2 regions of the Lysinibacillus sp. UGB7 genome follow, and region 2 is predicted to be linked to the other one. Evidence: riboswitches for the same ligand, from Rfam matches in the RefSeq annotation. Region 2 holds a riboswitch; the other holds the start of a gene.

Region 1 (16,067 bases), on a different contig from region 2:
ATAATACAGTTGCTGTCGAGGAACAATATTTATTACTAAAGAAAATGTTGGAGGAGCAATTAGCTCTAGAACCGAACGACAGGATTAAGAACTGGTTTACTAGTTGGGAAAAGAAAAGAGCGTTGTCTGAAGCTGATATTTTGGTTGAGACACGCCTTTTTTGTCTTGTTTAGATTGTAATGATTTAAAATGTAGCAGAATTTCTGAGATAAACTTAATTTTTCTATATTAAGTTGTTAAATCTTTTGTTGTGATATGAATATCCATACATTATGATTATTTATAAAAAATGGAGGTGTTTGTAATGAAAAAATCCAAAAGTATTGCTTTAAAATTATCTTCTTTAATCATAGGATTATTTTTAGTGCTGTTTATTACTTATACAGTAGTAACAAGTTGCATCTTATATAATCAAAGTGTGGATGATGCAGAAGATGCAACACTTCAAAATGCTCAATTTTCTGCTGCGAAGATGAGCGAACGCTTTAAGAAAGCTAATGATACATTACAAACAACTAAACGCATAGTGGAAACAATGCACAATAATGGCGGACTTTCAGCTGAAGGCTTAATGGATATTTTGGAAACCAATCTAGTAAAGAACGATGATTTGATTGGAGTAGGAGCTATTTTAGAAAAGGAATCTGCGCAAGTAGAGCCGACTATTGATGTTACTTTAATTGATACAAAGGAACGTTTCATACCCTATATGTCAAAAAACGGCAATAAAATAGCAACTACTGCTATAGAAGGACTTGAAGAAAAAAGTAGTGCACAATGGTATTGGGTCCCTAAAGAAGAGGAGCGAGCTATACTTACAGAGCCTTATGATTATAAGGTGAATGGCGAAACAATCTCGATGACAACAATATCTGTCCCGCTAGTTAATTCCTCGGGTACATTCTTTGGGGTGTTAACAGCTGATTTATCCATTGATTTTTTAAAGGGACTGGCTGATTCTATTAAGCCGGATGGTGGGTATGCAGGTATTATTACTGCTAGCGGCATATTAACGGTAAATAGTATTAATGAAAAATTAGATGGTACATATATGCAAGATGTAATCGACTGGGCAAGTGTTAATAGTTTCATGGAAAATGGTAAACCAGACAGTATGTATGTGGATTCGAAGCAATTAGGAGAAAAGTCGTATAATGCTTTTGCACCTATGGTATTGGACGAAATTGACGAAACCTGGACGGTTCAATTAGTTGTACCAAAATCTAAGATTCTTGAAACCTATAATCAGGTTCTTGTATTCACTATCGTAGCGGCAATTATCATTGTTATTTTAATGGCAGCTGTAAGTGCATGGTTTATCTATAAACAATTGAAGCCATTAAAGCTTTTACGTGCATCGATAGAAACTGCAGCGGATGGAGATTTAACGAAAAAAGTGGATGAAAAATATATTAAAGCAGATGAAATAGGCGCAGTTGCAGTAGCTTATAATCATATGTTAGACAAAACGAATGATGCTATACATACGGTGTTGCATTCTACAACGTTGCTCAACCAATCATCAAATCATGTTCATGAAGCATTCAATGAGATTGTAGCTTCTAGTCAGGAAGTTACAGTTGCGATAAATGAAATTGCTCAAGGTGCTTCAAAGCAATCGGAAGACACGGAAGAAACCAATTATCGAATGATGGATCTTTCTGATCAGATTGATACGATTACACAGTTATCCACTCAAATGGAAGAGCTTTCTAGCAAAACGCAAACGACAACTGAAAAAGGTATGAGAGAAGTTGATAGTTTGCGTGAACGTAATGCGGAAACAAATGACATGAATGGACGAGTACAACAGCAAATTGAAACATTAACTTCTAACATTGCAAATATCAATCAAGTCATTGCATCCATTCAGGGGATAGCGGAGCAAACCAATCTGCTTGCACTTAATGCGAGTATTGAAGCCGCTCGAGCAGGAGAACATGGGAAAGGTTTTGCAGTGGTAGCCGAAGAGGTTAGAAAACTAGCAGAACAGTCGAAAAATGAAACGGATGTAATTAAGACAACCGTAGATAGTATATTAGAAAACTCTAAACAAACAGTACTCGTAATAGCATCTAATGCTAGTTTAATGCAAGCACAAAATGAATCAGTACAAAGTACGGAGGTAGTCTTTAAGGACAATAGTGAGTTGTCTAGTTCTATTGCAAATGCAATTAACGAGTTACTTGCTAAACTTTCCAGTATGCTAGAGCACAAAAACCAAGCAATAATGGCTATTCAAAGCATTTCAGCTATTTCAGAGGAGACAGCTGCTTCTGCAGAAGAAGTAAGTGCTTCAACAATTGATCAGCAGGCAGAGTTAGAAAAGGTTGCAGATTCAATAAGTAATATGAATAAAATTTCGCAAGAATTACAAGAGGTTGTTCAACGTTTTAAACTTGCTTAATAAAGGATTTTGCTCAAGGTGGTTTAAATTCTTTCTTCAATCAGAATAGCATAGCATGAAAAACAAAAATCTGTTGCTTTCTGCGGGTAAATAGCAAGCCTCTTTGACAGGGGCTTGCCTAAAATTACTTTCCGTGTTGAAGTCTAGCAGATTTTTTTAGAATGAAAAATTATTATGAGCAATCCATTAAAAATGCTCTTTTCAGGTTAGTTGAGGCACATTGACCAGGCAGGCGGATAGTTCTACTATAGAAAGAGATGGAAGGGGGGACTACTACATATGTATCTCGGCATGATTTTTTTTCAGATTGTTGCCCCTATTTTGGTGCTGCTTGTACTTGGGGCCATGTTGCAGAAGAAATTTAGATTTAATTTAAAGGCATTATCCCATCTTATTACCTATTGCTTTATGCCTGCTGCGGTTTTTGTAAATTTATATGAAACGAGTGTGGAGCCAGCGGTACTAGGACAGGTGGTGCTATTTATCGTACTTTTTATTGGGAGTCAAATGGCGCTCAGTCATTTTTTAGCAAAGGGGCTAGGTTTAGCGAAAACAGAGACTGCGGTATTTAAAAATAGTGTTGTGCTCATTAACTCAGGTAACTACGGGATACCGGTGGCCCAAATGATATTCGCGGCCCAACCTATTGGCGTGGCTATTCAAGTCATCCTCGTTATTTTTCAAAATATGACGACTTATACATATGGTTTGTATAATCTTATTTCCTCGACAAAATCCGGGATGGCTATCCTGAAAGATTTTTTGAAAATGCCTATTATTCATGCGCTTATTATAGGTGTAACAATGAATTACTTCGACATCAGTATTCCGCAGTTTATTCGAATTCCAATCGACCATGTAGCAGATGGTTTTATCGCTGTTGCACTCATTACGCTTGGCGCACAACTATCCCAGCTTGAAATCAAGTCGATGTTTAATAAAACTGTTTTTGTCAGTTGCTTTACACGATTGATTATTGGCCCAGCTGTGGCGCTTGTCATTATTTTTGCGCTTGGCCTAGACGGTGTTGTGGCTCAGTCACTCTTTATAGCTAGTGCTTTTCCAACATCACGCAATAGCTCAAGCCTTGCTTTAGAATACGATGTTGAATCGGCAACTGCTGCACAAACAGTGTTATTTTCAACCATAGTTAGTTGTATCACAGTGACCATAGTTATTTACGTTGCAGAATTACTTTTTACGTAATTTTACTTGCTGTAGAAATATCGGCCATTACAAATTGTACTTCAAATATTGTCATCATGGTTTTAACATATGGCTTCCATCTATTAGCAATATCTGCTACACTAACATCAAATTGAATAGCTTTAACTAGGGGAGTCTGATGAGTCAGGCTGAGAGGGAAACGCTTTGAGGTTTCTTGACCCTTTGGACCTGATCTGGCTCATACCAGCGTGGGAAAGTTAATGATTATCACAGTACTTGCACTTTGTGATAAATGAAACCCTTACATTCACAGCCGGATCCAATATTTTTTGGATTCGGCTTTTCTTATGTAGCAAGTTGTTGGGGTGAGCTAGATGGTCCTTTCATAACAATATGTAAAAGGGAGCGAAGTAGTTTATGACAACAGTTAGCGAAAAAAACATTACGATTATGTCCAGTTTTGATGGAAGCAAAAAGGTGTATGTAGAAGGCTCACGGCCAGATATTTTAGTGCCAATGCGTGAAATTCAGTTAAGTCCAACGACTGGAAACTTTGGAGAAGAAGAAAATGCACCAGTGCGTGTTTATGATACAAGTGGCCTGTATACAGACCCTACTTACAAAGTAGACATTACAAAAGGTTTGCCTGCTTTAAGAAGCGGTTGGATAAGGGAACGTGGGGATGTAGAAGAATACGAGGGTCGTAAGATAAAGCCAGAGGATAATGGCTTCCGCAATGTAGCTGATCCTCGTATGAAAGAAAATGTCTTTCTTGGACTTGATCGAAAACCTCTGCGAGCAAAAAAAGGACGTAATGTGACGCAGCTTCATTACGCAAGAAAGGGCATGATTACACCCGAAATGGAGTTTGTAGCAATTCGCGAAAATTTAGATCCTGAATTTGTTCGTGCTGAAATTGCTGCTGGTCGTGCAATTATGCCGTCCAACATTAATCATCCAGAGGCAGAGCCAATGATTATTGGCCGTAACTTTCATGTGAAGATTAATGCAAATATCGGTAATTCGGCTGTATCTTCATCCATCGCTGAGGAAGTAGAAAAAATGACATGGGCAACACGTTGGGGTGCAGATAATATTATGGATTTATCTACAGGGAAGCATATTCATACGACACGTGAATGGATTATTCGTAATGCTGCGGTACCTGTGGGAACTGTGCCAATTTATCAAGCACTAGAGAAGGTAAATGGTGTTGCTGAGGATTTAACGTGGGAAGTGTACCGTGATACATTAATCGAGCAGGCAGAGCAGGGGGTTGATTATTTCACAATACATGCAGGGGTCTTACTGCGTTATGTGCCTTTAACAGCCAATCGTGTCACGGGTATTGTTTCGCGTGGTGGTTCCATTATGGCGCAGTGGTGTTTATTTCATCATGAAGAAAGTTTCTTATATAGTCATTTTGAAGAAATTTGCGAAATTATGAAGACGTACGATGTGGCTTTTTCTTTAGGGGATGGCTTACGTCCAGGTTCTATTGCAGATGCCAATGATGAGGCGCAGTTTGCAGAGCTTGAAACACTTGGGGAGCTGACGCAGATTGCTTGGAAACATGATGTACAAGTCATGGTTGAGGGGCCAGGTCACGTGCCGATGCATCTGATTAAGGAAAATATGGACAAACAATTAGAAGTATGTAAGGAAGCACCTTTTTATACATTAGGTCCACTTACGACAGATATTGCACCAGGCTATGATCATATTACATCTGCTATTGGCGCAGCGATGATTGGTTGGTTCGGAACGGCGATGCTTTGCTATGTCACACCAAAAGAACATCTAGGTTTGCCAAATCGTGAGGATGTTCGTGTAGGGGTCATTACGTACAAAATTGCAGCACATGCAGCTGATTTAGCAAAAGGTCATCCAGGGGCGCAAGTACGGGATGATGCCCTATCAAAAGCACGTTTCGAGTTCCGTTGGCGAGATCAATTCAATTTATCTTTAGATCCTGAACGAGCAGTCGAATACCACGATGAAACATTGCCAGCAGAGGGGGCAAAAACAGCACATTTCTGCTCGATGTGTGGTCCTAAGTTTTGTAGTATGAGAATTTCTCAGGATATTCGTAACTATGCAAAAGAAAAAGATTTAAATACGACAGAAGCCATTCATCAGGGCATGCAGGAAAAGGCAGAGGAGTTTAAAAAGGCCGGCAGTCAAATTTATCAATAACAAGGATTAGATAAAAGAAACGCTATTTATGCTACCTATACACTAAGACAGCAAGAGGACAAGGGCTTTCTAAAAGTCCTTCGAAAAATATACTGCCAATTTTCCTGTATGGTGAAAAATAGCACGATAGGATAACTCTAAGCATACTGTTGTTACATTTGGGACAACCCCTGTATTTTGATTATATTCACATAATGATAGTGGTTTACAAAATGGCATTTCATCTGGTTTCAATACCTTTCTACGTTTATATGAAATAAAAAAAACCCCATGCGAAGTCGCATGGGGTAAAAGTTGGATTTAGATATCAATAAAACTGGATAATTAAACGTTAGTTGCTTGTTTTACATATGGATTTGACAGGTCCATACCCTCTAATGAAAGACCCATTGCAGTTGCAACACCTTCACCGTATGCTGGATCAGCTAAATAGCAGTGTAAGATGTGGCGGCGTTTAATGAATTCTTCAACAGAAGCCATATCATTAGCTGTATTTTCAAATAAACGTTGTTGTTCTTCCGCAGTCATTAGGCGGAATAATTTACCTGGCTGCTCGAAATAGTTGCTGTCATCTTCACGGAAGTCATGAATGCCAGCATTGCCATCGATACGTAATTCAGGCTCTTTATGGTCTAAGTTGTGTTCCCACTCACCATAGCTATTTGGCTCGTAGCTCATTGTTGAACCAAGGTTGCCATCAAAACGCATAGCGCCATCACGATGGAAAGTACGGAATGGACATTTTGGTGCGTTTACAGGTAGCATATAGTGATTTACGCCTAAACGGTAACGTTGTGCATCAGCGTATGCGAAGATACGACCTTGTAGCATTTTATCTGGAGAGAAGCTAACGCCAGGAATAATGTTAGAAGGTGCAAATGCCGCTTGCTCTACTTCTGCAAAGTAGTTGTCTGGATTTTTGTTTAACTCGAATTCACCAACTGGAATTAGTGGGAAGTCGCCTTTGTACCAAACTTTTGTTAAGTCAAATGGATTGTATGGTAATGCACGAGCTTGTTCTTCTGTCATTACTTGAATGTACATTTTCCATTTCGGGAAATCGCCTTTTTCAATTGCTCCATAAAGGTCACGTTGTGAAGATTCACGGTCGTTACCGATTACCTCATTAGCCTCAGTTCCCGTTAAATTCTTAATACCTTGTTCTGTACGGAAGTGGAATTTCACCCATACACGCTCATTTTGAGCATTGATAAAGCTGTAAGTGTGAGAACCGAAACCATGCATATGGCGGAAGCCGTTCGGAATACCACGATCGGACATAACAATTGTAACTTGGTGAAGGGCTTCTGGTAATGAAGTCCAGAAATCCCAGTTTGAATTTGCGTTTTTCATATTTGTACGTGGATCACGTTTTACTACATGGTTTAAATCTGTAAAGTGTAGTGGATCACGGAAGAAGAATACAGGTGTATTATTACCGACTAAATCCCAGTTACCTTCTTCAGTATAGAATTTAAGTGCAAATCCACGGATATCACGTTCTGCATCAGCTGCACCACGTTCGCCGGCTACTGTAGAGAAACGAGCGAACATTTCTGTTTTCTTGCCAATGTCAGAGAAGATTTTTGCTTTTGTATATTGCGTAATATCATGCGTTACAGTGAAAGTACCAAATGCACCAGAACCTTTTGCATGCATCCGACGTTCAGGGATAACTTCACGGTTGAAGTTTGCTAATTTTTCGACTAACCATACATCTTGAAGTAAAAGAGGTCCTCGTGGTCCTGCAGACATAGAGTCATGGTTACTTACTACTGGGGCACCACCTGCTGTTGTAAAGCGACGGCTACGATCATTTACGTTTGTCATAATAGTTTACCTCCTGGAAAAATTGTAAGTCAAACTCTTCATTTATAACTATAACAAATCTAAAATAGAATTGCTAGTAGATTATAATAATTATTGTTAAAGAATTTTTATATTAAGATATAAACTATTAATATATGCATAATCTAATAAGATTATGCATCACTTTTGATGAATGACATAAATTTAAAAAGATTTACTTAAATGACGGTAATCCTGTTAGCTGGCACTTTCTGTAGTAAGGCATGTAAATAATAGAATGACTTTAAAGTAGATAGAAGTGAAGGTTTCTATCTAGTTTCTACTATACGCGTGTTGAAAATAGAGTGTGCTAATTGAAAATATACTAAATTTAAGTGGCTGTATTTTTCAAGTTTTACGATAACGATTAGGTGTAGTACCTATTTGTTGTTTGAATATTTTGATGAAGTAATTTGGGTCATCGAAGCCATTTAGAAGTGCGATTTCACTAATCGCAAAATCTGTTTCGACAAGCATTTTTGTAGCATTTTGAATGCGCATTTGCTGTAAAGAGCGTTTAAATGGTAAGCCTTGCTTCTTTGAGAAAATCGTGCTCAAATAATTGGGGCTAATCCCTAATTTATAGGCAACGAAGGGCAAGGACAATGAACTATCCTGAAACTGTTGCTCGATAATTTCTAGTGCCAGTTCTACATAGTCTGCTTTTTTCTCCATGCGAGCCTGACGAGCTAAGGCAATCAATGTTTGTGTAAAAGAAATAATGCCATTAAGTATTGTATAAAGTATGGGATGTTCAATAATTAAATGAAAAAGCTGACGATAGTTTTGTTCGATAACAGCCTTCTCGTGCAATTTATATTTCAGCATAAAGCGTCGAATTTGAGCCAAAACACTTGTCAAATGAATTCGTAAATCATCCTGTTCGTAATAAATCCCTTCATTAGATAATCGATATAAAAAGGCTTTGATTTCTTCAAGATTTCCGTCTTCTAAACTTTTAATAAGTAATTGTTGCTCTTCTGGTGTTAATAACGGATCAAATGGTTGCGTTTCTAACTGTCTGGTCGCATAAAAAATATGGCCGAATCCTTCGTAAAAACTTTGATGAAGTGCACGCTTGGTTAAAGTGTACATATTTTTTAATGTTGCAGGTGTGTAGTCGTAAATCCCGATATTAAGAGAACTATTATTGGTGAGTCTCCACTCCTTCATCAATGTGCGCACATCTTTTTCAACGGTTTTAATATCTTGTATTTGAAATAGACAGACAATACTTTCTGCTAATGGATAGATTTTCATATGATGGTAAATTGGCGTTTGCTGAATCCAATTGTACAGTTTATTTAATGTTTCAGGATGCTCAGGCTCAATCATCGTGAAGTACATATCTGTATCTAAAGAGCTGGTCTCGCTATCTAAAAATAATCTATAGTAAAATGTTTCGTCTGTATCTTGGGTATAGGCTTTCTTTACCTTCGCCGTATGAATCGAAATTGTAGCAAGTTTTTGCTTTAAAATTTCTAAATCAATGGGTTTTACAAAAAGGTGTGCAACCTGCAAATCAATTGCTTTCATGGCATTTTTAAATAATGGTTCTGTCGTTATTGCAAAAATAGTGCCAGAGTGTTTTTGTAATAGCTGATAAAGCTTCGTTAAACGGTTATTAGGAATTAAATCGATATTCAGTAAAATTACCTCAGGTTCAAACTGTTGAATGCTCTCAGTTGCTTCAGAAATAGCCGTACACATTTCAACTATAATATCTCCAGGGAAGTAAGTTTGTAAAAACCACCGAATACCTGATAATTCTGTAGGGTCTCTATCAATCAATAAAATTCGCATAACAATTAACCCACCTTAAAATAATCTAGTTTCGTAAAAAAGTAATATTATATTATTAAAAATAACATAAAAATCATTAATAATTCCTGTTTTCTCTTTTAAAATTCTCTATTTTCTGAAAAAAGGAGTTTGTACAATATAAGTAGAGGAATTTCTATCGATATAGATAATTTACCCAAGATATAGAACAAGGGGGATATTAAATGATGTCTATCATTGAGCTTGATGGCAATACATTAACAAGACAGCAAGTAGAGGAAATCGTGAAGGGGCATGTCACTGTTGTGTTATCCACTGAAAGTGAACAGCGCATTCAATTAAGTAGGGAGCGCATTGAAAAGCGTTTAGCGGAAGGGCAAGCCATTTATGGTGTGAACACAGGATTTGGAAAACTAAGTCATATTCGTATTGATGAGGCGGATAATGAGCTATTACAGTTGAATTTACTACGATCAGATGCCACTGGTGTTGGCGTACCGTTTCCGACAGAAGTTGTCCGCGCCATGATGATATTACGTGCTAATGCATTAGCACGTGGATTTTCTGGAATTCGACTAGAGACAGTACAGCTATTACTGGATTGCATCAATAAAGGCGTGCATCCGATAGTACCGTCACAAGGGTCTGTTGGGGCAAGTGGTGATTTAGCACCGCTTTCACATTTGGCTTTAGTGCTTGTAGGAGAAGGGAAGGCGGAGTTTGAAGGTGAGATTGTAAGTGGTGGTATGGCATTACAGCATGCAGGATTGACGCCTGTACGACTACAAGCAAAAGAGGGGCTAGCGCTAGTTAACGGTACACAGGCAATGACAGGTATTGGTGTCTTAACATTGAATGAGGCAGAGCGCATTGGGCTTGCCGCAGATATGGCCGCAAGTCTGTCGCTTGAAGCATTAAAAGGTATTACTTCAGCCTTTGATCCAGCTCTATTAGCTGTAAGACCACACTCGGAATTAGAGCTTGTTGGTGGGCGAATCCGCTCGTGGCTTGATGGGAGTAAACGAGTGACAAAACAGGGTGAAATCCGGATGCAAGATGCCTATTCACTTCGTTGTATTCCGCAAGTGCATGGCGCATCATGGCAGTCATTTTTCTATGCAGAGGAACGTGTGCAAACTGAGATGAATGCAACGACAGATAATCCTATTGTTTTAGAAAACGGAGAAGTATTATCTGGTGGACATTTCCACGGACAGCCAATTGCCTTAGCGATGGACTTTTTAAAAATTGGTGTATGTGAATGGGCCAATATTTCCGAACGACGCACGGAACGTATGGTCAATCCACAACTTAACGAAGGTTTACCGCCATTTTTAGCAACAAATCCCGGGATTGAATGTGGGCTAATGATTGCGCAATATACAGCAGCTTCAATCGTGTCGGAAAACAAAGTATTGGCACACCCTTCAAGTGTAGATTCGATTCCTACATCGGGTAATCAGGAAGATCATGTCAGTATGGGGACAACATCTGCTCGTCAAGTACGTCAAATCGTACACAATGCTGCTCGTGTCATTGCGATAGAAATGATTTGCGCATCACAAGCTATTCATTTAGATAGGGCGGAGCAACAGTTAGCCCCAGCTACAAGTCAATTTTTGCAAAAGGTGCGTGCAATTTGTCCGCCGCTTACAACCGATCAACCGATTGGAGATGAAATTGAAGCGTTAGCGAACTATTTATTGACGAGCGATGAGTTAGTGGCAATGTCGAAATAAAAGCAAAGGGGATGGCAATATGGAGACAAAAACAAATATTCGTGCACCAAGAGGAACAACGCTTACATGTAAAGGATGGACACAGGAAGCAGCTATGCGTATGCTGATGAATAATTTGGATCCTGAAGTAGCGGAAAATCCAGATGAGCTAATTGTCTATGGTGGTATCGGGAAAGCAGCTCGCAATTGGGAAAGTTATGAGCAAATTATTGCTTCGTTGACAAAATTAGAGAATGATGAAACTTTACTCATTCAATCCGGAAAGCCGGTTGCTGTATTTCGTACGCATGCAAATGCACCGCGGATTCTCATTGCAAACTCAAATCTAGTGCCAGCTTGGTCAAACTGGGAGCATTTTTATGAACTAGAGGACCGCGATTTAATGATGTACGGTCAAATGACGGCAGGTAGCTGGATTTATATCGGTGCACAAGGTATCTTACAAGGAACGTATCTGTCCTTTGTGGAAGCAGGCAAAAAAGTATTTGGTACAGCAGATTTGCGCGGTAAATTTATTTTAACTGGGGGAATGGGAGGCATGAGTGGCGCTCAGCCTTTAGCTGGCAAAATGGCTGGTGCCGTGATTTTAGTAGTCGAAGTAGATCGAGCGCGAATCGAACGCAAAATAAAAGAAGGCTACTGTGATTATATCGTTGAAACGGTAGAGGAAGCCATTCAATTAGTGGATGCACTACGTGAAAAAAAGGAGCCTGCATCAATTGGACTCGTTGGCAACTGTGCAGATGTAAATCGTGAGCTACTTGATCGTGCTATTATTCCTGACTTTGTAACAGACCAAACATCTGCACATGATCCGATAAATGGCTATGTTCCAAACGGGATGACATTTGAGGAAGCGCTTGATTTGCGTAAAAAGGATGTAAAAACCTACGAGCAAAGAGCAAAAGAAACGATGGCAGAGCATGTTCGTACAATGCTTGAATTTCAACAGGCGGGTGCAGAAGTATTTGATTATGGTAATAATATTCGAGCATATGCAAAAGAAATGGGTGTGGCCAATGCATTTGATTTCCCTGGCTTTGTGCCAGCGTATATCCGTCCATTATTCTGTGAAGGAAAAGGGCCTTTCCGTTGGGCGGCACTTTCCGGTGATCCACAGGATATTTATAAAACAGATGCTCTAGCAAAAGAGATGTTTGCACATGATAAAGCTTTAGTGAATTGGATTGATATGGCACAAAAAATGGTGAAATGGCAAGGGTTACCGGCACGTATTTGCTGGTTAGGCTATGGTGATCGTCATCGATTCGCACTGAAGGTCAATGAAATGGTTGCTAGCGGGGAGTTATCAGCACCGATTGTCTTTGGGCGGGATCATTTAGATTCTGGCTCTGTTGCCTCTCCAAATCGTGAAACAGAGGGCATGAAAGACGGCTCGGACGCAGTATCTGACTGGCCTATTTTAAATGCACTTGTTAATACGGCAAGTGGCGCAAGCTGGGTAAGTGTCCATCATGGTGGTGGCGTAGGAATGGGATTCTCGCAGCACGCTGGTCAAGTATTAGTAGCGGATGGCTCTCAGCTTGCTTCAGATAAGATTGCTCGGGTATTAATAGCAGACCCGGGGTTAGGGGTTGTGCGTCACGCAGATGCTGGTTATGAAATCGCCATCAATACAGCAAAGGAAAAAGGTGTGCATATGCCTATGCTAAAGCAAAGGGATGATGCGAAGTGACGATTTTAATAAAAAATGCCAATGAAGTCATTACCTTAAAATGTGTAGCACAAGGTCCTCGCATAAAAGAACAAATGCGAGATGTTGCAATAGTCCCGCATGGCAGTGTTTTGATAGAAAATGATCGTATCGTTGCAATTGGTACCTTCGCGCAGTTGGAAGCAGACCACCCTGATTTACTCAAAGCGGCAGAGGTTATCGATGCATCGGGGAAGGTCGTTATGCCTGGCCTCGTCGATTGCCATACGCATTTAGTACATGGAGGTACGCGTGAGCAGGAGTTTAATATGCGCTTAAATGGCTCCACTTATATGGACATCATGAATGCAGGTGGTGGGATTCATGCAACGACAAAGCACACAAGAGAAGCTAGCTTTGATGAATTGTATGGAAAGACGCTGCGCCATTTAGATGTATTTCTAAAACACGGCATCACAACAGTTGAGGCAAAATCGGGCTATGGCTTGGATTGGGAAAATGAAAGAAAGCAGTTAGAGGTAGCCAAAAAGCTACAAGCTACACATGCTATAGATATAGTGAGTACATTTATGGGGGCTCATGCAGTACCGCGTGATTATAAAGGTCGTGAAGACGAATTTGTCGACATACTCGTAGATGAGATGCTACCGAAAGTGGCCGAACTAGGGCTTGCAGAGTTCAATGATGTATTCTGTGAAAAAGGTGTATTTACACCAGAGCAATCCCGCCGTATTTTAGAGGCAGGAAAAGCGTTAGAACTAACACCGAAAATCCACGCCGATGAAATTGAACCATATAAAGGAGCGGAGTTAGCCGCTGAAGTGGGGGCAATCTCGGCAGAGCATTTATTGGTTGCTTCAGATGAAGGGATTCGAAAAATGGCAGCAACAGGTACGATTGCTGTATTGCTCCCTGGAACCGCATTTTTCTTGCGCGCTCCTTTTGCAAGAGGGCGTCTGATGATCGATGAAGGGGTACCTGTTGCCATTTCAACCGATTTTAATCCTGGCTCGTCCCCGACGATGAGTCTGCCGTTTATTATGAATCTAGCTTGTATGTACATGGGCATGACGCTAGAGGAAGTATTAACAGCGACGACTATTAACGCTGCGTATGCTCTTAATCGAGGCAATCAGATTGGTTCACTTGAAGTAGGAAAGCAAGCAGATGTTATCATGCTCGATGTCGCTAATTATAAGCAGCTACAATATTTTTACGGCGTGAATCACACTCATACAGTCATCAAAAATGGGCGAATTGTCGTCAAGGATGGCATTCTTATATAAATAATCTGTAAAATTTTACCTAGTTACTGTTTGCCTGGTATCTAGAGAACGTTTGTCTTGATGGCCATAATGATAATGGGGTTTAACCTACAGATAAAACGGCAACGTTTTCTGGTAATTGTGTCTAGATTTATACATTTATATTTATAAAAAAGCGCAAATAGGGTGAAATAGACTTATTTGTGCTCTTTTTCGTATAGAATAGAACTGTCATCATTATGGAAAGGAAATTATAAGATTTGCAACTTACATTAACATTTATCATTTTAGGAGCAACGATATTTGCATTTATGACGAATCGTGTACGAGCTGATCTGGTTGCGATAGTGTCGCTCCTTGCATTTATTATTACGGATATTTTAACACCAGCGGAGGCGTTAGCTGGTTTTTCGAACTCTGTTGTACTAATGATTGCAGGGCTTTTTGTCGTGGGTGCTGGGATATTGCGTACGGGACTTGCAGGGATGGCAGGGCAGCTATTGCTGAAATGGTCAGGCGATAGTGAGCTGAAGTTATTTGTGTTACTACTTGTGATTGTTGGCTCTGTCGGCGCTTTTATGAGTAATACGGGTACAGTAGCTTTAATGATGCCGATTGTTGTTAGTATCGCAATTAGTATGAAGGAAAGTCCTTCTAAATTTTTGTTACCTCTTTCTTATGTAGCAAGCCTATCTGGGCTAATGACATTAATTGCTTCGCCGCCGAATTTAATTGTTAGTCAGCTTTTGGTGGATCGTGGCTATAATAAACTGGGCTTTTTCGAAGTGACACCGATTGGCATTGTTGGGATGATTGTCGGTATTATCTATTTGGTGCTTGTACGAAATGTATTATTGCCCAATGAACAAAATCGTACCCAAACAAATGCTGGCTACAAACTCTCGCCAAAGAAAATTATTAAGCAATATGATTTGAACAATCGTTTGTTTAAAATATATGTGCCTGAGGATTCTGCAATTATTGGTATGTCACTAGCAGAATTGAAGCTACCTGCGAAATATGCGCTCTGTATGATGAAAATTCATCGTAAATCGCAAGAAGGTATAAATCTATTGCCAATGACTTATCAGGAAATGGCTGGTCCAACAAGCGTTATACATGCGACGGATGAGCTCTATGTGCAAGGTGAGGAACAAGATATTCGTCGTTTGGCTATGGATTATGGCTTAGAAATGCAAGAGTTAGTTGAGGGAGAAGCTGATGAATTGGTATCGAAGCACCTCGGCATTGCAGAGGTACTACTAACGCCAAATTCTAGCTTCACGAATGAGACAGTCAGCTCATTGGGCTTCCGTGAAAAATACAATCTCAATATTATTGGCATTAATCGTAGAGGTGGCTATAAGCTACAGGATATGGTTTCACATAAGTTGAAATTCGGTGATGCCATTCTCGTGCAGGGTGCATGGGATGAAATCGTGCTACTCGCAAGGGAAACGCAGGACGTCGTAGTAGTTGGTCAGCCAAAAGAGCATGCAAGTGTTGCCGCAGCCACAGGTAAGGCGGGAATTGCGGGTGCTATTATGCTTTTAATGATTGTACTAATGGCTTTTGAAGTTTTCCCTGCTGTTATTTCCGTGATGATTGGTGCAGTACTAATGATTTTAACAGGCTGTTTGCGCAATATGGAGGATGCATATAACAATATGAATTTTGAAAGCATTGTCCTTGTTGCAGCGATGCTTCCGATGGCAACAGCGCTAGAAAAAACTGGCGGTATGGTAATTTTATCGAATGGAATTATCGATGTACTCGGTAGCTACGGCCCTTATGGGGTACTTATTGGAATTTATATTTTGACGGTAATTTTCGGGCAATTTATTAGTAATACGGCAACTGCTGTCCTGTTTGCGCCAATTGCCATGAACGCAGCGATTGCCATGGATGCAAATCCAACAACGTTTATGATTGGCGTAGCGGTGGCAGCAAGTATGGCATTTGCCACGCCAATTGCCTCGCCGACAAAT
Region 2 (17,301 bases):
GAACAACAGCAACTTGTCACTGAAGTGAATGCAACAGCAGCAGGTCAAGGCGAATTATTGCTGTACGAAAATGATGCCCTCATTCATCGAGAGGCAGTGGCACTTGCAGAAGGATCGAATGTATTTACGTATAAGTATACGGCAACAGCAGAAGGATTAGTCAAATACGAGGCACTTGTTCAAGTAGACCAAGATGCCATATTTGAAAATAATAAATTAACGAGTGTCACGATGGTACAAAGTGAGCCTCACTTACTGATAGTGAACGGTTATGACACAGCATCACCTATTGCTGGGGCATTGGGGACGAAGTCAATTTCCTATGATGTGGTAGATGCAAGCAGTTTGCCAAATGAGCTATCAAGTTATTTACAATATAATGCGATAATTTTTGATAATGTTCCAGGGCATTTAGTTGGTGAGGCAAAGATGGGCGTTATTGAGCAAGCAGTGAAAAATTTCGGTGTCGGCTTTACGATGGTCGGCGGTGAAAATAGCTTCGGCTTGGGTGGCTATTTTAAAACACCAATCGAAACATTGTTACCTGTGGAAATGGAGATTAAAGGCAAGGAACAATTGCCGTCTTTAGGTCTTGTTATCGTGCTCGACCGTTCGGGAAGTATGCAGGGTACAAAGTTAGAACTTGCTAAGGAAGCGGCAGCACGTTCAGTTGAGATGCTTCGTGACGAGGATACGCTTGGCTTTATTGCCTTTGATGATCGTCCTTGGGAAATTATCGAAACCGGACCGCTTGGCAATAAAGAAGAAGCAGTCGATACGATTTTATCAGTGACTCCTGGTGGGGGTACGGAAATATATAACTCGCTTGCAAAGGCATATGAAAATTTGGCCGATCAGAAACTGCAACGTAAGCATATTATTTTATTAACTGACGGACAGTCACAACCAGGGAATTATGAGGATTTAATTGCAACTGGGAAAGACAATGGGGTTACACTATCTACAGTTGCGATTGGACAAGATGCAGATGGCAATTTACTTCAATCTTTAAGCGAAATGGGTAGCGGACGTTTCTATGACGTTATTGATGAACAGATGATACCTTCAATATTATCACGTGAGACAGCAATGATTTCACGTACGTATATTGAAGACAATCCTTTCTACCCAACAATTTATAATGCATCGGGCTGGAATGCATTATTTGCAAATGGTGTGCCACAAATGAATGCATATATTGGCACAACAGCGAAGCAGGGTGCTTCTGTTATTGCAGAAAGCGAGAAAGAAGACCCAGTTATTGCACAGTGGCAATATGGTCTTGGAAAAACGTTCGCTTTCACATCAGACTCTACAGGAAAATGGACAGGAGACTGGGCAAGATGGCAGGATTGGGGTACATTTTGGCAAACGATGATTTCGCAAATGTTACCAAGCTATAATGATGTTGCATATGATGTACGTCTGGATACAGATGGCTCCTTTGTTATTACAGATCCAACAAATGAAGCTGCGTTTTTAGATATTGTCGCTGTCAATGAAGCAGGTGAAGAGCTAGAGATGCAACTCGAAACGTTATCTGCTTCGCAAGTTCGTGCGATTGTACAGGCAGAACCAGGACTTATTTTCTTCCGAATAGCCGATGAAGAGCAGGCGATTTATCAGGCTGGATTAAGTGTACCGTATAGTGCCGAGTATGAATTACGTCCAGTAAATGAAAAACTAGTGGAAGAACTTACAAAGCAAACTGGTGGCAATGTGTTAGAGGAACCGCAGGAAGTGTTCCGCGATTTCACACAACAAGGGGCAGAGCGCCAAAATATTGCAACCTGGCTGCTACTAGCAGGGATGTTCCTATTCTTCATAGATATTACAATCCGACGTTTTGGCTGGAACTTCTTATCAAAAACGAAACGGAAAGTGCCAAGTGTGGAGGATGCACAAGCGCAGGTAGAAGATACAAACGTAGCGCAGCTGTTAAAAGGTATGAAGAAACGCCAATAAAATTTAATGTTCTATATTGAAATGCAGTGCAAAAGGTATGATTATTTTGCACTGTATTTTTTTGTTTAAAGAAATCGATAAAATTCTTCCTAATAAAGTGTCATGTTAAAGCTTTTGACAAGTACCGTTTTGCGTAGATTGCTGGCAACGACAATTCCTAGGACTGCCCCAATAACACTTGATGTTAAAAAAGCAGGCATGAAAAACAATGCTGTAACAGATGAACCCATTAAAAGATGTGCGTAAGGTACTGCTACGAGAGAAGCAAGAAGACCTGTGCCAAACATTTCACCAACACCTGCGAGCCACACCTTATTACTATATTTATAGGCAAGAGCTGCACACAATGCCCCGATGATACTACCTGGAATAGCTAATAGAGAACCTGTTCCTGTAAAAATCCGAATAAGGGCTGTGACAAAGGCAATGATAACGGTAGGTAGGGGGCCTAGTAAAATGGCTCCTATAACATTAATGGCATGTTGTACAGGATAGGCACGTGCAATTCCTGTTGGAATCGACACAAAAGCAGAGCCTGCTACAGCAATGGCAACTAATAATGCCATGATGGTTAATTTTCGAATTGGCATATTTTACACTCCTTTTTGGTAAATAGCTCTAACCACAAATAGAACCTGATATAACGTAGATAGATTACGAGAAATCGCTGATAGCATGTAAAGAATCGCTGATAGAACACCAAGAAACGCTGATAGAACGCAAAAAATCGCTGATAGCATATAGGAAATCGCTGATAACCCACAGGACATCACTTCAAGCGGCATCTGTTGAAAATGCCACAAAAAAGCCGCTTCCTCATAACGAAAGGAAGCGGCCTTGCATTTACATAGTTAAAAAGCAAGTGTCGCCACTTCCCTACGCTAGTGCGAACTAGATCAGGTTCAAAGGGTCCGTGTATATATACACGTCTCAGTCTTAGAAAGACACCCCTAGTGGTTTTGAAACGATTAAATTTTTTGAAATATATGTTTTCCCATCTAGGACTAGCCATACACGTCGCACGCTTAAAGTCACTTTGCACAAGCGCTGTCCACCTAATAATGTAACATACTACTAAAAGTAGTCAATAAATTTCCACACTATTTAGAATCAGGTTGCATAAGATGTGGAGCTTTTTTCAATGTCCAGATGAGGGCAAGGAAGAAGCAGGCCATTAAAATAATAGCCCCAAAAATATAAGGACTGTTCATATTCCAATCGAATAATATACCTGCTAAAGCAGGACCAATCATATTACCCAAACTCATATATGCATTATTAAGACCAGCGGCAAAACCTTGTTCGTTTTCAGCAAGTTTAGAAATGAGCGTGTTGACAGCTGGTCGAATCAATGTCGTCGCTGTTGAGAAAATCGTTGCTACAACTAATATAAGTGCAAAGCCAGATACAAATAAAATTAAGTAAATAGAAACGGCTGCAATAAATAAATTGACTAACACAACTTTCATTTCACCATAACGATTAAAAAGAGGTGTAATAATAAACATTTGTACAACAACACCAAAAGCACCACCAACAACCAATAAAATGGCAATATCAGTAGGTGTGTAGTTAAATTTGTTTGTGACAAATAATGATAATGTCGTTTGGAAATTAGCGATTCCGAACGAGAATACAAGCATAATGATGAGCATTACAAAGTAAGGCATTTGGACAGAGCGTACCATTTGCTTCGCAAGATTGTCTTGCTTTTGTGCCTTTTGTGATGTGCTTGGTTTTGTAGAAGGTAAAAGAAAGAATGATAGAATAGCTGCTAATATAGCTGCAGATCCAGCTGTATAGAATGGGAAGTGCAGACTAACCTTCGATAAAAAGCCACCTATACCAGGACCAATCATAAAGCCAAGAGACATAGCTGCCCCTAACATACCCATTCCCTTGCCTCGTTCCTCATATGTTGTAACATCCGCTACAAAAGCCATAATTGGAGGTGCAATGAAGGCAGAACCTAAACCTCCAAAGAAACGCGCGAGGAAGAGCATCCAAACATCCGTTGAAAGCCCAAATGAAATCTGTGCAAGACCAGTTACTATGAGGCCAAAAATAATTAAATTTTTTCGTCCATACTGATCGGATAGGTTCCCAGCAATTGGAGAAAATACAAATTGTGCCAAGGCGAACGTTGCGATAAGCATGCCAAGAACTTGTCCTGCAGCCCCAAATATTTTTAAATACTCAGGCATAACAGGAATAATAATTCCAATACTCCCCATTGCGATAAACATATTAAACATTAAAATATACAAAGCCGCCTTATTCGACTTCTGCTGGGTCATCCATAGCCCCCCTTTTTTTCTAATCAAATATACTACAGTCTATCATAAAGAAATGAGGCTTGGCTATTAGATTAAAGTATGAGAAGCTCGCCAAATGAAATTTGAAGTATATTGAGAAAATAATACATTATGCTACTTTTTCTACTGTAGTTCTATGAGTAAATCCCGCAAAAGAATGCGGGATTTACTTTTTTATTGGTATTGGATTAGGGGTTACAACGTTGATAGATATGTTAATCTTTTTATGTCGATGATTATTACAATTTTTGTAATAATAGTAAATTATCGTAGTTGGCTTTTGCTAAGAGTCAACCTTAAGAAGGCTTTATGGCTTCTATTAAAGATAATAAAAGAGGAGGACATGTATTATGGTATCGATTCAAACAGCTATGGAAAATTTAAAGGAATTAGGATTTAATCCTGTAACAACAGCAATTGGGGCAACGCAACAATTATTTCATTGGGATGAAGCAAAGGTCAATGAACTAAAAGGATATTTAATTGCTCAAAATTTTCAACATCATTACGAAAACAATAAGTTTTATCGAATGCTTTGTGAAGATAGTGGAGTTACGCCTGCCGATGTTCAGACTTTAGATGATATACAAAAAATACCATTAATTCCGGTGACAAGCTTTAAAAGACCTGACTCACATTTACTTTTGTCAACCTCTTTAGAAAATATTGAATTTGAAATGCGTAGTACTGGAACAAGTGGCATACCAAGTATATCTAGAAGAGATGCTGAAACATTAAACAATTGTGTCTTTAGTATATATGCGATGTATAGAGAAATGTTTGCCTTTTCTAGAGGAGCTGGTCTCTTCTTATTCCCATCTCCAGAAGAAATGCCAGAAATGGGCATGGTCAAGGTGTTAAATATGCTGTCAGGTTTATTTGATGCAACGAGATGTCTTGTTAAAAGAGCGTCGTTTAAACCTAAGGAGGCAATTGAAACATTAGAAAAATGGCAAAATATTCATACGCGTCACATTATTGGACCGCCATTTTTAATTTATAAATTAGTAAATTACCTAAAAACAAATAATATTCATTTAAAACTAGATAATAAGACGATGATTATTAATTTAGGAGGTTGGAAAAGATTCTCCGGTATGGAAATTCCTCGTGAACAATACAATAAAGAATGTGCTGAATACTTAGGTATCCCAGAAGAAAATGTTAGAGATATGTATGGATTAGTTGAATCAAATATTTTAGCCATTGAGTGCGAGAAACAATCGAAGCATGTGCCGCCTTGGGTTCACTTTTCTTTAAGAAATCCAAAAAATTTAGCTGAAGAAGTACCGCAAGGAAAAAGAGGGGTCTTAGCCATATTTGATCCTACTTCACTTTCATATCCAGGATTTATTCAAACAGAGGATCTAGTGTATTTAAAGAAAGAAAATACATGCGAATGTGGAAGAAACGGCCAAAAAGTTGTTTATCTATCAAGAGTAGCAGGAGCAGAAATTGGCTGTTGTGCTATTAATTTAGAGAAGCATATGGATGCGGCTGAAGAAAAAAATCAAATGACAGAAGTATAAGAGAGGAATCTAATATGTACAATTCTATCATTGTTGATTATTTCAGCAAACCTAGACATTCAGGAGATATGATTGATGCAAATAGAGAATTGAAAATTGGTAATTCTGTTTGTGGAGATACGATTTTTATGAAAATTAAAGTAATGGATGGAAAGGTAGTAGATGCAAAATATAAGGCATACGGATGTGCTACGTCGTTGGCAACGGCTGATATTTTTGCAGATTATATTATCGGTAAATCCATAGCTGAAATAGGTCAACTGTTAACGCATGAAATTGATCGTATGCTTGGAGATCTAGAACCTCCACAAATGCATTGTTTAAATATTCTACATGATTTATTTGAGCAAATACTTAGTGAAGCATAGGAGGTTTTTTATGTTAGGGAAGTATTTTGACTATAATGCCACTACCCCTCTTCGTGAGGAAGTGGCTTCAATTTTGATAGATAATTTATTGATATTTGGTAATCCCTCAAGCACACATTCTTTTGGTCAATTAGCAAAAGAAAAAATAGAGGAGGGGCGTTCACAAGTAGCTGCATTAATTAACGCAGATTGCTCAGAAATTTTATTTACTTCTGGCGGTACAGAGTCAATCAATACTGCTTTAAAAGGATTTTTCTTTGCCTGTGATAAGCGACCATTTCATATCATCACCTCTAAAATCGAACATTCGGCGACCTTAGAGCTGTGTCATTATTTAGCTTCACTTGGTGCAGAAATTACCTATTTACCTGTAGATGCTAATGGATTTATCGCTTTAGAAGATTTAGAGAATGCTATCAATGAACATACTGCATTAATTTCGATCATGTACGCGAATAATGAAATTGGTACCATTCAACCAATTAAAGAGATGGCGAAATGTGTTAAGCAAATAAATAAGGATATTTTCTTTCATGTAGATGCTGTACAAGCGCTTGGGAAAATCCCTATAAATGTTCAAGATTTAGAAGTGGATGCGCTATCGCTAGCGGCTCATAAAATATATGGTCCTAAGGGTGCGGGCGCATTGTACTTAAAAAATGGGACCAACCAGTTGGTTCAGCTACTTCATGGTGGTGGGCAAGAAAACGGCCAACGAGGAGGTACTGAAAATCTATTGGGTATCATTGGATTTGGTAAAGCTTGTGCTTTAGCGAGGGAAGACTTATTGCAACATAAACACAATACATTTGCTTTAAGAAACTATTTCTTAGATAAAATAAAAAATGCCATTGAACAAATTGAGATGAATAGTCCGGAAATTGAAGGTGATATCTTACAAAATACCTTTAATATATCCTTTACGAATATTAGAGCAGAAGCCCTGTCGGTTCTTTTAAGTCAATTATATGGAATTGCGGTGTCTATTGGTTCTGCCTGTAGTGCAGAAAAGGCTGAACTCTCCCATGTATTGCTTGCGCTCGGACTATCTGAAGAAAGAATTAAATCTTCTATTCGTATTAGTTTTGGCCTTTATACAGACTATAAAGATATTGATTATCTTGTTGACAGTCTGACAGAAGCTGTCACCCGTCTAAGGAGCATTCTCCCTGTAGGATAGAAAGGAAGAATAAAATGGATAATTTAAAAATGGTGGCACCTGTGCGCTCAAAATTTATGATGGAAGAAATGATAGAGGCGGGTGCAAATGAAATCTATTTTGGCGTCTCTAATCCACTTTTTCAGCAGATGTCTTTTGATAATAAGTTTCAGACAGTAGCTGACTACCCTGCCCACTTTTCGGATTGGGATGATTTAGACGACATTATGGCTATGGCTAAAGCTCATCAAATTAAAGTCATATTTATGGCAAATACCCCTTTCATTCCAAACAGCTTAGAGACAAGTTTTCAAAGCCATGTTTATAGAGCCCTTGAGAAAGGTGTAGATGCTATTACAATTTCTTCTATGCAATCTCTAAATCTTCTAAAGAATGTAGAGAAGAATATTCAAATGATTTCGGGTTCGCAATTAGCGCCAGTCAATAAATATGGGGCAGAAATTTTAACAGAATTAGGTGTAAGACGTATAACGATTTCACAGTCCATGACATTAGAAGAAATTCAGTCACTGCGAAATTTAGATGTAGAACTAATGATTACAGGCAATTTTGGAACAGGTAGCATAGCTAATTATTGTCGCTTATGGGAAAGTCCAAATAATAATGAAATGGGAGAAGGCGTTAGAACACTATATCGATTACTGTCCCCATTGAACAATCAAATAAATCAGCATCATATTTTAGATAGCGCAACGGATTGTAGCTTGTGTAATTTAGAAGATTTAGTCTCGTCTGGTGTGACTGCTATCAAATTTATCGGAAGGGAGGCGCCTAATCCTGTTACATTAGCTATGGTGGTCAATATGTTTAATGAATGGAAAGAAATGGGCGTTTCTGGATTCTCTATAGAACAAAAAATGAAAGTAATGGAGCAGGAGCAGTTAATGTGGATTATGAAATGGGTGCCACGCTTTTGTGAAAAATGCCGATGTAGTTACAAATCAACTGCTATTACAAAAACATACATTTAGGTGGTGCTTATTTGAAAACGCCATTAAAAGAACTACGGATTCACCACGAATATTTATATGAAATAACTGAAGAAATTTTAGGGAACTACCAAGTTGTTTCTTTAGGACATTCAGGGTGCCACTATAAAATGAATGGCATTGAAGAGCAACATATCCTTTATTTATTGGAACGAGATAAACGAGTCAAAATCGAAATGCCTATTTTATTCGAAACAGCTATGAATGAATTTTTTACGAGGATGCAGCGTTTTTTTCATTATGAAATAAATTTAATCATCAATGATTGGGGAACAATGCGTTTTTTAGCACAACAGCAACTGCCGTCAACAGTGTCCTTATCGGTAGGCAGACAATTAGCTTTTAGTTATGGGAACTGCCCATGGTATGAAGATATTTTACAGTACGAAGATCAGACAATTAAAGAGAATTACTTACAATTGAATATTGCAAATCCTGCAATGATAAAGCTACTAAAAGAACATGGTGTGGCAGAAATAGATGCAGATCTAAATGCTTACATGAAAAATTCAGTGAACCTGCTAAGAGATGAAGGGATAAAAGTTAATGGTTTTTTGCATTACCCAATGGTATCCACTTCGAGGTCCTGCCATACACTCAGACTCTATAACGAGCCATTAGGAAATTGCCAGCATTTATGTAATAACGGCATTACGATTGAGCCGAGAGAACGGTGGAATAGATTTGAGGATGTAACAGTAAAGATTTCCAAAGAAAATAGAGAAAAAATGGGTAATTTAATTATTTATGGAAATATCGTTGTCCAGGATATTAAGCGGCACAACGAAAGCATACCGTTTGAAGTGGATTCATTGTGCGACGATGCAAGATTTTCACCAATACTTCTTAAAGAGGAGGCAATAAAATGAGTAACATTCAGGAAAAGAGTTTAACGCAAGATATTTTAACAAAATTGGATGATATTATAGTTGATTTCGTTGCACCAAACGCGGCTCATATTGATAAAGAGAGAGCTTTCCCGAGAGAAAATATTAACGAGATTGGACGAAATGGCTTATTAGGCTTAATAATTCCACAGCAATTGGGCGGATTAGAAGCTCCTCTATCTTTATATAAAGAAACAGTTATCAGGTTAGCTCAAGCTTGTGCTTCCACGGCACTTATCTATGTGCAACATATGTCGGCAGTTTCTATTTTATTATATGGAAAAGATAGTGATTATATAAAAAATATTTTAAGTGAAATTGCACAAGGTCATTGTCTTACAACGATTGCACTGAGTGAAGCGGGTTCAGGCTGCTATTTCTTTTTACCTGTAAGCCAGGTACGTAGCACTGACAACGGCCTTCGCTTAAAAACTAATAAAATTATGGTGACAAGCGCAGGAGAGGCAGATTTGTATGTCATAAACTCCAAAGCAACATTTGCTAAAAATTCTATGCAAAGTAACTTTTTCGCAGTTTCGAGTAATTATGATGGAATTGAAGTAGGTGGCACATGGGAAGGCATGGGACTGAGAGGTAATCAAAGTGCACCGTTAAATATAGATGCGTATTTAAATCCAGAGATGCTTATTGGAGAAGAAGGAGAAGGCTTTAAAATTACGCGTGAAGCATTGCTTCCAATGGGACAGATTGGTATTTCAGCAGTAAATATTGGGATTGCTAAGGCGATTTATAACGAATCAGTAACCTATGTGAAGAAACGCTTTTATACACATATTAATACGAATCTCTCTGACTTCCAAAGTATTCAACAAATGGTAGGGGAAATGAAAGTACTATGTGATCAAGCGGAAACAGCTTTAAATGCCTTTGTGCAACGGATGGAAAACAAGGAAGTAGATATGGTTAGTACATTAGAGGTTAAAGTAATGGCTTGTCAAACAGCACTAAGAGTGGCAGAAATAGGTTTAAAAGTTTGTGGAGGCCATGCTTATTCAGCCAATACACCAATAGAGAGATACATTCGCGATAGTATGGCGGGAACAGTCATGGGACCGACGCCAGATGTGTTAAAAGAATTAATCGGAAAAATTGTATTGGATGTGCCTACGCAGCTGTAGTTGATTCAATATTCCATGTAATGGATGAAAGAGGGTTGAAAATGCCAAATCAAACTGAGCCTAAATATGGAGGTATGAAGCAAGTACTAGCGGTTAGTTTAGGTTTGTTTTTAGTATTTTTAGATAGTACGGTGGTCAATATTTCTCTCCCTAATATAATGAATGATTATCACATTAATTTGAATTTAGCTTCCTGGATAATCAATTCCTTTGTACTGACACTAGCGATATTGTTAATTACTTTAGGGAAAATAGCAGACTTTTTTGGAAGGATTAGAATTTTTTTAGTTGGAGTTATTGTATTTGCGATTAGCTCCCTTTTGTGCGGCATGGCACCTACGGTAGAAGTTTTAATAGCTGCTCGTGTCTTACAGGGAATTGGAGGAGCTATGATTATACCTACTAGTATGATGCTCGTAAGAACTGCTGTGCCACCTGAAAAATTAGGGCTGGCAATGGGCATTTGGGGAGCAGTTGGTGCGCTTGCAGTAGCTATTGGCCCAAGTCTTGGGGGAGTTGTAACTGAATTTATAAATTGGCGTTGGATTTTTTATATAAATGTGCCAGTTATCATGATAGCTTTCCCTTTCATCTTAGTAGCTTTTAAAGGAAGTAGAGACGTTAAATCACCATTTAAATTGGATGTACTAGGCGTGATCGTCGTTAGTATTGCGCTTTATTTTTTAACATTTGCCATATTACAGGGTGAAAAACTAGGCTGGACTTCTACAACCATCTATATATATTTCACTATTAGTTTAATTGCCACTCTATTATTTATCTTTATAGAGAAACGGACAAATTTACCTTTAGTTGATTTTACAATATTTAAAAATGAACACTATTTAGGTGGAATTCTTTCGAACTTTTTAGGTGGCATTTTGTTAATGGGAACGTTAATTTTATTGCCAATTTATCTTACTCAGGTGAAGGAGTTTACTACATTACACGCTTCGTTTTTAATTACACCATTATCAGCAGTAATGTTAGTAGTTGCACCAATTGTTGGAAGATTAATTGATAAAATTGGTTATCAGATTCCAATGCTTTTTGGCTATGTATTTACAGTTATAGGTTTTGTGTTCTTATTGAAATTAACACCTGATACAGAATTTTCTATGCTCATTACCATGATGTCTTTACTAGGTACGGGGTTAGGGATCATCATGGTTACAAGTGTAACTGTTTGTACGGTTTCTGTTTCAGAAAAGCATGTGTCTTTAGGGTCAGGTATTTTTGCCACTGCACGAAATCTTGGAGGAGCTCTTGGCGTATCTTTATTTGTATCCATTACACTAAGTTTTCTAAATCAATATGCGAATGATGTTGTTGCAGACGGGGTGGCACGCTTTGAAAATAGCAATATGCCTGATGCTGTAAAAACCATTGCGATTGAGAATCTGCAAGGAAAAAAAGATACGTTATTTGAAGGGGAAAGAAAAGTAGAGAATTTTGTAATTCCTCAGGAAATGCAAAATCAATTTGTTGCAAAGAAATTGGAGGAAACGTTAAAACAAATGCCTCAAGCAGTAGAAGTTAATGCTACTCCAGACATAGAAAAGAAAGTAACTGCGACGGTAAATGTAGAAATAGCAAATATAGAGAAGGAAGTTAATCATATTCAAAATACTATACAGAGTGACGCACAAGGTTATATTGCGGAGGCGATGACGAAAGCATTTTGGTGTGGATTACTTTTAACTTGTATCTTTAGTTTATCATTAATTTTTTTAAGGAAGAAACAAGTAGAAGAAATTCTTTAAGTTTTCGGTAGGGAGAAGTAAATCCCTACCGATTAAAATTGATTTTCGATATGTAGATAGTCATTATTTTATTCGCAATATTTCGATTAACTTTCATACATAATTCAAAGTGAGCAAAAAATAAGGAAAATTTTGAGTAGTAAGATACCATACTTTTGATAGAAAACAATTGTTATAATAGTAAATATATAGAAAAAGTTAAAAGATTGTTGTGGAGGATAACTGAAAAGGGTGAGAAAAGATGGAAAAATATTTGGAACCGACAGCAATGTTAAATTTTAATGATGAAATGTTTCAGCAACTAGTAAAACAACAGGGCTGGGGCAACTTAGATTATGAAGATAGAATCAGGCAGATTTATGATTTTGTCAGAAATGAAATTAAGTTCGGGTATAACCGAGGAGATGATATACCTGCTTCGGAAGTGTTGCAAGATGGCTATGGGCAATGTAATACAAAAAGTACACTGTTAATGGCTTTACTAAGAGCTGTTGGCGTTCCTTGTAGAATTCATGGTTTCTTTATTGATAAAAAGATGCAAAAGGGTGCATTAACTGGTATCACGTACCTATTAGCGCCCAATAAAATTGTCCACGCATGGACAGAGGTGCATGTAAATGATCAATGGATTGCCCTTGAAGGTGTAATTATAGATGATTCTTATTTGGAACAAGTAAAAAATAGACTTTGTAGTTTTAATGATGGTTTTATAGGGTATGGAATTGCTGTTAAAGATAAGGATAATATAAATCTATGTTGGACTGGTGAAAGTGTATTTGTTCAAAGCTTTTCTATAACAGATGATTTAGGAATTTTTAATAACCCGGATGAACTATTTTTGAAGTATAACAATACAGGAAATAAGCTAAAGCGCTTAATGTTTAATAGAAAAAGAAAAAAAATTAATCGAAGATTGGATATATTGAGAGATCAGTGAGTCGTCTTTATTTAAGGAAAAAAATGAGTCTACTTGCTAAGTTGAATGCATGTAGACTCCTATTTCTACACTATATGACATGATGCTAAAATTTTAGATTTATTAGCTTTTCGCGTGCTATGTTCGAGATAGGTAAACCTTCAATGCTATTTATAAATTTACGGTGGTAAATTTTTTCGATTACATTACAATATTGAATAGCTCCACCATGACGTATGATTTTCATAAAATGGACTTTTTCTGAATCTGCTAAATGAGTAAAGTTTTGCTTACTATTATAGTAATTTTTTATAGGGCGAAAATCGTCGTCATCTATGCAAAGATAGTAAAGGACTGGTAAAGTTATTTTTTTTATATGTAAATCACTTATATGGTAATCTGTTAACAAATCGTGCACATCATTGCGGATTTGAGCAATGATACCTAGATAGTTAGAATATGTTTTAATTATATCCAATGTTTTTTCTGAGACATTACCCGCTCCTAATACACAGGCCAATTGCATAAGTGAACCTGATTTCAAGCTAGCCATTTCTAAATATTCTGTTTCAGTAGTGATTCGATTGTAAATATCCTTTTGCTGTCCATTAATGGATTGCAACAATAGGCTATGAATTTGCTGGCTCATGAAATTTCTAACCTCGAAACAACAATCTAATAAAGTAATTTGATTGAACGCAGATAGTAAGAAACCAATAATTATATTTAAATTTTCATCAAAATTGACCTCAGACCAAGGATAAATAGCTGCATCTTTGTCTTGAATATCATCTAAAATGTCTGCTGCTAAAATAATGAGCTCCATAACTACTTGAAGCTCTCTTTTTTCCTTAAAAGTTTGCTGCTCTCTAAAGATGGAATAATGAAGTTCGGTTAGTAGGGCAAAATTAATACTTTGATGAAATTTAAAACTTACATAACTTTGGGCAAGATTTTGCAAGTAGTGATCTGTAAAAGATGTCTCAATTAGCTGATTTGCTATTAGTATTAATTCTTCACGTAATTGAATGTTGTAGCGTGTCTCCATTAAAAAATTCCTCCTTGTACAAAAACGCGTGACTACAGTAATAAAAATTATATTTGACTTTTGTTTAATACTTTTGCAACTGCTTCGGAACGAGAGGTGACACACAACTTTTTATATATTTTTGTTAGATTATATTCAACTGCACGAATACTCATAAAAAGTTCATCTGCAATATCTTTATTGCTGGAACCTTTTGCTAAACTCTCTAATATATCTAGCTCTTTTTGCGAAAACACTTGACGATGATCAGCAGTTAATAAACCTTGTGAAAAGTTTGAAGGTGACGACCGTATCAGCATTTCTCTCGGTACTAATACATAGCCGTTTAACACAGCCTGTATATTCAAAACTAAAACCTGATATGAGGCAGATTTACTTATGATTCCATAAATACCTAGTTCGATTAACGTATTAAATTGAAAGGAGTAGTCAAATCCTGTATAGAAAATGATTTTAGCATCAGCATGCGTTTTTAAGATTTTTTTTGATAATTCAATTCCCGAACAGTTAGGCATATTAATGTCTAGTAAGTAAATATCAAATGATTTTTTTTTAATGGCTTGTATAACCTGTTGACTATCTAACAAATAAGTAATATCAAAATTTGTTACTTCTTCTAGTATATTTTTTGTACCGAGACCAACCATTGGGTGGTCATCTACAATTAATATTTGAGTCATTGTTATCACCTCGGAATTGTTATTAGAATTTGTAATCCCTTATTGACTTGAGAAATAAATTCAATTTCACCATTTAAGATATGAATTCTTTCTTTTATGCCAATAAGGCCAACATGGTTTTCAGTATATTTTTCTATAGAATTGTTCATGCCCACACCATTGTCCTTATAGTCTAAAAATATATAATCTTTATCCTCCCACATCTCCACTGAAACAACAGCGGCTTTAGAATGTTTTTCCGCATTGTTTAGTAGTTCTTGAAGCACCCGATAAATAGAAATAGTTAAATTATGATTATTGGAGTAATTGGAAATATCATAGAATTCGTACTTCAAAATATAACTCACTTTCATTTGCTTTTTTTTACAGAATTCTTCTAACGAAGCTGTAAAGTCTGTATTCATCATAAAATTGGGGCGAAGCTCACTGCAAGTTTCCCTAAGCTGTTTGATAACATCCAATAAACCGTTTTTTACTTTAATTAATGTGGCTAATTCTTCTTCTTGCAAGGTACTTGAATTTTGTATTACCTTATCTAGTTTTTGATACCAAATTGTTTGATCTTGCAAAGCTGAATCGTGTAAATCAGACGCCAGTCTTATTCGTTCTTGTTCACCTAACTGTAATAAAAATCTAGAAAGAGTATGAGATGATTGATGATTAGTAGTATCTCTTTGTTCTATTGTTTTTATAATATTTTTTACTATATTTAAATTTTCATGGACCAATCTTACATACTTGACAATATTAATTAGCCACATTTTTTCGTGCATATTAAAAGTGGTATTATTTCTTTTTTGACTTATCCATAAATAGGTGACAAAGTGTTCAGTTTGATATAGTTCAATTCCTAGATAATTCGGGTTGCCAATTAAAGTATCAGTAGTATTGTTTTTTAGCTTTTTCTTGATGAAATCAGTAAGCTTATTCTCTGAATTATTGTTATTATAATCAATGCTTTGAAATTCTAGTGTTTCATTATTTAACCTTATTAATAGAAGAATTTGTGGCTCTAATATTTCTGTAATTTGATTAAGTAGTAAATTTTCTAAATCGTTTTCGTTCATAACAGAAGGTAATTTTTGAGCAAATTCATTTAAATTTTTTGACAAATAGGAATGATTATATATGAAACTATCTTTTAAATGAAAATCTATTTTTTCTTTTGAAAATAATGTAACAATATTAATAATAAGGATGGCCAAAAATAAAATCATAAAATACAGAACGATATTTTCTGTGTAAAATCTCTCGCTTATTACTAAAATAGTTAAAAGTAAAGTGGGGATAAATGTTAAGAATGTATAATATGGAATCTGTTTTAATATGAAATTTATGTCTATTAAACGGTTAGTTAAGACTATATAAGAATAACCTATAGGAATAATAAATAACGTAAAAGCTGCTACATCATCTTGCAGATAGGGAAGATTAAAAATATATGGTACAGCGTGTAAAAAAATAAATGGGATAAAGGCACATACATGAATTAATATTAACCATTTTAAAAAGACTTCATGATGAGAGCCTTTAGTGGCTAGATAAAAATAAAGTAAGAGCATTATTGAAAAACAAATATTGAGGCAAAAATAGCTTAAAATTAGTATAGTACTGATAACATCGAGAAAATTGTTGAAAGTAAGAGTCATTAATTTTAGAAAAATAACGAACAGACAAATGACACTATTGGTTTTATAAAAAGTTAGCCATTTATTTTTAGTTATGCCTTTTTCCAATAACAACATATGAATGAAAAGTGTAAGGAAAAGGGAACCAAGTGGGAAAAAAACACATATTAAAATACTTGAAACAATATCCCCTCGTCCAGATTCTGTAGAGGCAAAAAAACTAAGAGATACTGATAGAAGAAATCCTGTTAAATAAAAAGCAACTTTACTATTTTGTTGAAAAATAAATAAAGTAAGTATAAATACAGTTAAGGAAAATATGCTAGGAATAATAATTTCCTGAAAAGTATCATTAAGTGAGTTAGGTGGTGCTTGGATGTTTTTAATTTCATTATTTCTTATAACTTTTATTGAGGAACCATGAACAAAACAATTATTGTATTTATAATTTTTTATAGAGGTAATTTCTTTATCATCTACTGCTAAGATGATGTCTCCGGCTGTAAGATTTGTATAACGCGCCCAACCATCATTAGCATATACATTGGAAATGACAACATTATCATTGTTGTTAGATTGTATTTCTATGCCTATATAGGGTGTAAGCATGGTTAAGATTAAAAAAAGATGAGCTATTAAAAATATAAACTGTAAAACTAGTATTTTTCTTTTGTCATTCATAATTTTTAATCCTTCCCAGAATAAAAAATTTGCGGTTATCTCTAATATAATTGCGGTTATTACCTGCTTCTTTTATAGTATTATAATTGTAAAGAAATTGAAAGGAAGGGAATACTATGATGATGAAAATAGTTCATGCAATGCTTTCAGGAGCTAATAAAGAAATAGACTTCGAAAAAGTGGAAATGGTTGGGGATCTTTCGGCTTCAGAGT

What was found. A riboswitch is a leader RNA that binds a small molecule or an ion and turns the genes downstream of it on or off. The one in region 2 is predicted to bind thiamine pyrophosphate.
Region 1: linked by a shared signal. The riboswitch ahead of thiC (phosphomethylpyrimidine synthase ThiC) and the one ahead of ACOMCU_RS16980 (hypothetical protein) in region 2 are both predicted to bind thiamine pyrophosphate.

What each region holds. Positions count from the first base shown of each region.
Region 1 is NZ_JBMGUV010000055.1:2,134-18,200, forward strand. It holds gene ACOMCU_RS26785 (methyl-accepting chemotaxis protein) at 305-2,407, shown strand; gene ACOMCU_RS26790 (AEC family transporter) at 2,687-3,613, shown strand; TPP riboswitch at 3,732-3,846, shown strand; gene thiC (phosphomethylpyrimidine synthase ThiC) at 3,992-5,770, shown strand; gene ACOMCU_RS26800 (catalase) at 6,095-7,600, opposite strand; gene ACOMCU_RS26805 (helix-turn-helix domain-containing protein) at 7,967-9,421, opposite strand; gene hutH (histidine ammonia-lyase) at 9,625-11,139, shown strand; gene hutU (urocanate hydratase) at 11,159-12,835, shown strand; gene hutI (imidazolonepropionase) at 12,832-14,100, shown strand; gene ACOMCU_RS26825 (SLC13 family permease) at 14,391-16,067, shown strand, end outside.
Region 2 is NZ_JBMGUV010000019.1:268-17,568, reverse strand. It holds gene ACOMCU_RS16990 (VWA domain-containing protein) at 1-1,965, shown strand, start outside; gene thiW (energy coupling factor transporter S component ThiW) at 2,055-2,555, opposite strand; gene ACOMCU_RS16980 (hypothetical protein) at 2,559-2,768, opposite strand; TPP riboswitch at 2,822-2,927, opposite strand; gene ACOMCU_RS16975 (MFS transporter) at 3,066-4,262, opposite strand; gene ACOMCU_RS16970 (LuxE family acyl-protein synthetase) at 4,631-5,809, shown strand; gene ACOMCU_RS16965 (iron-sulfur cluster assembly scaffold protein) at 5,824-6,177, shown strand; gene ACOMCU_RS16960 (cysteine desulfurase family protein) at 6,188-7,357, shown strand; gene ACOMCU_RS16955 (peptidase U32 family protein) at 7,372-8,328, shown strand; gene ACOMCU_RS16950 (hypothetical protein) at 8,340-9,215, shown strand; gene ACOMCU_RS16945 (acyl-CoA dehydrogenase family protein) at 9,212-10,372, shown strand; gene ACOMCU_RS16940 (MFS transporter) at 10,414-12,135, shown strand; gene ACOMCU_RS16935 (transglutaminase-like domain-containing protein) at 12,377-13,072, shown strand; gene ACOMCU_RS16930 (polyprenyl synthetase family protein) at 13,158-14,099, opposite strand; gene ACOMCU_RS16925 (response regulator transcription factor) at 14,147-14,779, opposite strand; gene ACOMCU_RS16920 (ATP-binding protein) at 14,785-17,088, opposite strand; gene ACOMCU_RS16915 (hypothetical protein) at 17,205-17,301, shown strand, end outside.